2 regions of the Lacrimispora sp. YZC11 genome follow, and region 2 is predicted to be linked to the other one. Evidence: riboswitches for the same ligand, from Rfam matches in the RefSeq annotation. Region 2 holds a riboswitch; the other holds the start of a gene.
What was found. A riboswitch is a leader RNA that binds a small molecule or an ion and turns the genes downstream of it on or off. The one in region 2 is predicted to bind FMN.
Positions count from the first base shown of each region.

Region 1: it holds a riboswitch for FMN, as region 2 does, so the genes downstream of both, ribD (bifunctional diaminohydroxyphosphoribosylaminopyrimidine deaminase/5-amino-6-(5-phosphoribosylamino)uracil reductase RibD) here and AC27IJ_RS08635 (ECF transporter S component) in region 2, are expected to answer to the same signal.

Region 1 covers NZ_BAAJYQ010000005.1:587,276-590,695, forward strand. Annotated here, with positions in the region: gene AC27IJ_RS05820 (ABC transporter substrate-binding protein) at 1-1,212, opposite strand, end outside; gene AC27IJ_RS05825 (hypothetical protein) at 1,271-1,489, opposite strand; FMN riboswitch at 1,818-1,932, shown strand; gene ribD (bifunctional diaminohydroxyphosphoribosylaminopyrimidine deaminase/5-amino-6-(5-phosphoribosylamino)uracil reductase RibD) at 2,084-3,184, shown strand; gene AC27IJ_RS05835 (riboflavin synthase) at 3,166-3,420, shown strand, end outside.
Region 2 covers NZ_BAAJYQ010000006.1:506,436-509,855, reverse strand. Annotated here, with positions in the region: gene AC27IJ_RS08645 (sulfatase family protein) at 1-687, shown strand, start outside; gene AC27IJ_RS08640 (PTS sugar transporter subunit IIA) at 778-1,278, shown strand; gene AC27IJ_RS08635 (ECF transporter S component) at 1,422-2,090, opposite strand; FMN riboswitch at 2,174-2,290, opposite strand; tRNA gene AC27IJ_RS08630 (tRNA-Ala) at 2,502-2,574, shown strand; gene AC27IJ_RS08625 (ABC-three component system protein) at 3,011-3,420, shown strand, end outside.

The sequences.
Region 1 (3,420 bases), on a different contig from region 2:
TTCGGTTACCGCATTTTCAGCGTCCAGAACCTTCTGATCCACCCAGCAAGGGAAACGGGGAATTACGGGCACATGGTTATTAATCTTGTTCTGGTCATCCGCCTTCATGCCAGCGATTGCTACCTCTGTTGCAACGGGTGCTTTCCCCATTATTTCAAGGTAATCAAGAGCTGCTTTAATCTGATCAGGTGTTGCATCTTTTGAGAACATATAAGGTGTACCACCGGATAAGGAGTACTGTCCTTTCGGTCCCGCTGGTATAGGAACAATAGATAACTTATCAACAGGAAGACCGTTAACCTGTGTAGGCTGGTTTACCGCGTCATTTGCTGCGATATACATCGCTGCTGTTCCTGTTCCCAAAGCACCGAAACCTGTTCCCCAGTCTTCATTCGTAGGATCAGCGGTAAGCACGTCATAATCCCATTTTAAAGATTTTACATATTCCATAGCTGCAATCGCCTCAGGGCTATTTACATTAGCAACATATTTTCCGTCCTTTTCAAGAGTGAACGTTGCACCAAATCCCCAGGCTATGTTGCTGAAGTGCCAGCCGCCTGCACCATCTTTTGCTAATAGGCAAAAACCTGCCTGACCAGTCTTATCTTTGATCGTCTTTGCTGTTTTAGCAAGTTCATCCCAGGTCTTAGGATACAGAGGATATCCATTTGCATCAACTAAACCGGCTTCTTCAAAAAGTTCAACATTAAGCATCAGACCAAGTGCGTATCCATCGCGGGGAAGTCCATAGATCCTGCCGTCTTTGGAAAGCATATCACGGATAGAGGGATTCATTGCGGTATCCCAGCCCCTTGCCTTTAATTCATCTGTAATATCAGCCACAAAACCGCCATTAATTAACTTCTGCGGCTCTGTAAACCATGTATCAAAAATAGTCGGTAAATTACCTGACTCTGCTAAAGATACGAAAGTATCCGTTGCGTATTTGTAATATGCAGGAATTATTTCTACGTTAGGGTGAGTCTCATTGAAGGTTTTTACATATCCTTCATGAAGCTTAACATCATCTGTCAATGTATCTTCAGGCCAGATACCAAGCTTAATCTGGAATTTCTCAGCAGATGCCCCCGTAGTTGTTCCCTCTGCTGACGATCCTTCTGCAAGTGTCTCTTCTTTTTTGCATCCGACTAACGTTGTTGCAGCTAGCAGCAGACACAAGAGCAAACTAACAAGTCTTTTGGTTTTTTTCATAAATCTTCCCCTTCCTTTAATAGGCTTTTATATAGTTTTACGTTAAACTTTGTCCATATCATGTTATGTATTGTTGATTTAACGTTAAACCTATTATAGCAGTAGTGAATTTTGTTGTCAATAAGTTTTGATTATAATTTATTATTGTATATATTGCACGAAACGACATAATCCTATCGACTAATCTCTTATCTCCCATACCACTGATAGGAGGACATTCTGTTAGTCTTTCCTTAATTTTCGTAATAATAATCTGTTGAATTTCAATCGAATCCATTACATTGCCTTCCTCCTCTTCCGAAAACTATGTTAAGTATTTTAATAAAGAGCAACCTGCTATATGTGAAACTAACAAATATTAAGACGCCATTTCACTCCTGATATCCATTGCATCCTTTAATAACCGGTTAGCCGCGTACTTTGCTTGGAAGCAGCTTTCCAAACTGATAAATTAGTATCTTCATTCTAATTTGGGATCCATGCAAGCACACTGCGCTTGTCCATGCAAAACAAAGAACAGCTATTATATCCCTTTTTAAATTACTATAAAAGAATATTTTTAGTTGACAAATACAAAACAAGTAGTATAATGACTCTTAATTGAATAATATCTTCAGGGCAGGGTGAAATTCCCTACCGGTGGTAAAGCCCACGAGCCGCAAGGCATGATTCGGTGTAATTCCGAAGCCGACAGTAAAGTCTGGATAAAAGAAGATGATAAGTCACAGTATTTTGTGTGTATGTAAATTTGCTCTGGAACAATTTTTCGTTCCAGAGTTTTTTATTTGTAGTATATACCCTTCATGCGTGTGATGCTTTATATGCCTTGAACGACTTTGTTCAAGGTATTTTGTTTTTTAGGAGGTGCTGCATGACTGACACAGAATATATGAGATTTGCTTTACAACTTGCAGAAAAAGGCTGCGGTTGGACAAATCCAAATCCCATGGTTGGAGCAGTTATTGTAAAAGACGGTAAGATGATTGGACAGGGATATCACCAAAAATACGGGGAGCTCCATGCGGAACGCAATGCCCTGGCAAGCTGCGACTCATCGCCAGAGGGCGCAACCATGTATGTGACGCTGGAGCCTTGCTGCCATACTGGCAAAACGCCTCCCTGCACCGATGCGATCCTGGAAAGCGGTATCCGCCGTGTGGTAATCGGTTCCTGTGATCCAAACCCGCTTGTATGGGGAAAAGGCATTGAGCTGTTACGTTACTGTGGAATCGAGGTGACGAAGGGAATTTTAAAAGAAGAATGTGACGCTCTCAACCAAAGCTTCTTTCACTACATCCAATACAAAACACCCTATGTGATCATGAAGTACGCCATGACTCTGGACGGGAAAATTGCGACACACACCGGAAAATCCCAATGGATCACCGGTGAAGCGGCACGGCACCGCGTTCATGAGGACCGGCACCGCTATTCTGCCATTATGGTGGGGGTCGGCACGGTCCTTGCGGATGACCCGCTGCTGACATGCCGGCTGGAAAACAGCAGAAACCCGCTCCGCATTGTCTGTGACACCCATCTTAAAACGCCCTTAAGCGCAAGGCTTGTTACTACCGCCGGCACTGCCGCTACCCTCCTTGCTACGGCAATTACGGACCATGACAAACATCGTCCGTATCTGGATGCAGGCTGTAACATTTTGGTACTACCTCATAAAGAAGGGCATATCGATTTAAACTGCCTTATGGCAGCTCTGGGCGAAAGAAAAATTGACAGCGTTTTGCTGGAGGGCGGCGGCACCTTAAACTGGTCTGCCCTGCAAAGCGGAATCGTCCAGAAAGTACAGACCTACATTGCTCCTAAGCTATTTGGAGGCAGCGGAAAAACCCCGGTAATGGGCCATGGCGTAGATAGCCCCGATCAGGCGTTTCATCTGGGCAAACCGACTGTCTCATGGATTGAGGAGGATATTTTATTGGAAAGCGAGGTAATCAGGTGTTCACAGGAATCATAGAAGAAACCGGCAAAATCCAAACCATCCTCAAAGGCGCAGAATCTTCTTTTATCTCTGTTCAGGCAAAGGAAATTATGCAGGATGTACGACTCGGGGACAGTATCGCTGTCAACGGTGTCTGCCTTACGGTTACAGCCTTTTCTCAAGGCGGATTTACTGCCGATGTTATGAACGAAACCTTTAACCGTTCCTCTCTTGGCAGTTTATCAACGGGAAGCCCTGTCAATCTGGAACGG
Region 2 (3,420 bases):
TGGGAGGATACGATGCTTATTGTAAATACAGATCATGGGTTTCTGTTGGGGGAAAGAGGTTTCATGGGTAAAAATTATATGCCTATGTACGAAGAAATTATTCATATTCCTTTCTATATGCATGATCCAAGGTATGAAAAAGAAAAGGGCAGAAGAAGTGAGTTAGCCCAGACAATCGATATTGCACCAACACTATTGGAATATTTTAATGTAGATTTAAAAGACTATGAAATGGATGGCAAGCCATTGACGCCGATCGTGAATGGTAATAAAAAAATCCATGATAACATACTTTTTGGTATACACGGTGGTCATATTAATATTTACGATGGAAAACACATGTTGATGAAATCGCCGGAAAAGATAAATCAACCTTTGGTGAGCTGGACCTTAATGCCTGCAAATATGAGGGGATTTTATAAAAAAGAGATTCTCCAACAGGGTGTTTTGATAAGCGGAGGACGTTTTACAAACGGAATCCCCTGTATGAAATACGAGGAACAGGTTTATGTTGATCCATTGCAATTTGGTGATTTACTATTTGATTTAGAAGCAGATCCTGAGCAGGAGAATCCGCTGGATGATTTAAAAATCATGCAGGAAATGTGTGTTAAGTTAAAAAAAGCAATGGATAAGGCAGAAGCTCCTGAAGAAGAATTTGTACGAATTGGTTTAGTGCATAATTAGTCAGTCAATACAAGAATTTCATGGCACATCGGCTATAACATGTATAGAATGTTGTAGCCGATATAAATTTATTAGAATGGAGATTTAAAAATGGGACTATTTGATAAATTCATAAAAATAACGAAGGAAATTCCAACACAAGAAGTTTTAACTGCATATGCAGAAGGAGAACTGATATCTATTAAAAATGTAAATGATCCCACTTTTGCTGAAGAAATATTAGGAAGAGGTGTCGCAATTAAACCTTCTAAGGGAGAATTGTATGCGCCGGTAGACGGGACTGTTGCTATGCTGTTTGATACTTTGCATGCAATCGCTCTGACAACAGAAATGGGCCAGGAAATTCTGCTACATATCGGTATTGATACCGTGGAATTAAAGGGAAAATACTTTTCTGCAAATGTAAAAGTGGGTCAGAAAGTAAAAGCAGGAGAATTAATGATCCGCTTTGAAAATGAAATAATACAGGAATTAGGATTTGATCTGGTGATTCCAATGATAGTAACTAATAAAGAGAAATTCAGCAGTTTTCAGTTAGAAGATCCCCATACTGTTAAAATCGGTGAGAAAGTTATGGTAGTATCCAAATAAAAAAGTGATATATAGTATCATCAAATGGCGAAGGATTAGACTATTAGGAAAGAATTATAATGTTATAAATCAAAAATGCGGATTCCGTAGAATCCGCAAATATGGCATCATTAGTTATAAGCAACACAATCATTAGTTTTTGATTATATCATTCCCTTCATAACCAGGACAGCCAGAATACATGTTATTAAAATGACTGCTGCAGTAAGGGTCATACCAAAATTAAAATTCCGCTTATTTGGTGCAACCGTTGTAGCAGGAATCATAAGATTGGATTTTCTCAACGTGGTTACCAGAGGTTTATAGATAAGAAGAGTCAGGGCTGTGTTGATTCCTCCCTTTAAAAGGTTAAAGGGAACAAATGCCGGGAGAATGAGTTTTACTACGGCTTCCCGCGGATATCCCATGTAAATCGGGGTGATGAGGTAGTTCCACAAAACCATGACCAGGGTCATGAGAAGGGTACCTGCCACCATGCCAAGGAATGCTCCCAAAAGGGAATGTTGTTTCTTATAGAGATAAGCCGCCGGACAGACAAAGGCAACCGTTGAAAGTACGTTCATGATCAGTCCGATGATCCCGGTGCTGCTGATAGTAAACATTTCTATAAAAGAAACGATGACGGAGATCAGCGCCGCTGACATTGGCCCAAATAGGAAGCCGCCGGTAAGGATGATAATATCCTTGGGCTCATACTCCAGGAAAGGCAGCATGGGGATCAGCGGAATCCGGATCGCCACAACGGCAACAAAGGCCAGTGCGCAAAGCATGGCCATGAGAGTGAGTTTGCTTGTGTTCTTTGTCATATTCATAGTAAAGTCCTCCTGAAAATAAGTAACACCTGAAAGTATGCCTTTCAGGTGTTAAAAATAGACAGGTGTATTATCACTATTTAACACATCTTCTTTCATCCAGACTATACTGTCGGTATTGGAATCAAACCAATTCTGCGCAATTTGCGCTCGCGGACTTTACCGCCGGTCGGGAATTTCACCCTGCCCTGAAGACAACTATATTCAAATGTTCTTGAATTATTATAACATTTTAAAAAATAAATGCAATATGTTGTTGCAATTTTTTTAATGCTTTGCTATAATATCGGACATAGGGGTATAGCTCAGCTGGGAGCGCGAGATGTCCGGTAAACGACCCCTCAAAGAAGAAGTAGATTTAAAAAAGTAAAATGCTGGAAACCCAGATAAATAAAGGGTTTTCGACCATATGGGGGTATAGCTCAGCTGGGAGAGCGCTTGAATGGCATTCAAGAGGTCATGGGTTCGAATCCCACTATCTCCACTAAAACAATAGGCCACAGGCATTAAAGCTTGTGGCTTTAATTATAATTTATAGGGACGGGACACTAGGTAAATCAAGGGCAAAAAAGGTACATTTCCAGTTTAAAAATGTACCTTTTATTACGAGGATTATTATAAAATGACAGGTCTGTTGTAAACACAGGCAGTATTGGTTTGAATTGTGAGCCAGCATCAGATTTTTTTTACTGATGCTGGCTTGTTTCGTTTGTTTATAAACCATTAAAATTCAAGGTATATATTTTTTGTAAACATATACCTTTCAGATGCCACGAAGATTATTTTATATAAACTTTAACAACGTATAAGTTAATAGGTTTTGATGTAGGAGTCATGTATAAAATTTAACAAAATCATCCTTTATAATGTAAAAAAATATGGTATAATTATTATATTTAGATCGATTGAGGGGTGATTTTGTGGATAGAGCTATAAATGATGCTACTCTAGTAAAAGCAGGAGATATTTTTCAATATTATATAGCATTACGTGATTGCTTTAAAATGAAAACTGGTGATAAATTACAGATTGAGGTTAATGGGGATGTTAGTCTTATTGCAGAATCATCTAAAAACTCATATCAAAAAGAGGTAAAGCATCATTTTGGCAAAAAACATCTTAGAGATAGAGATGAGGATTTTTGGAAGACTTTATCAAATTGGTATATAGAGTATAATAGAATTTCCCATTTTTCTAATTTGATATTACATACTACGGCAATTATATTATCAAACTCACCTTTTAATAATTGGAATAATAAAAAGACTAAGGATAAAATTGATCAATTAAAATCAATCGGAAGCATAACAAAAAAGAAAGAAAATTCATT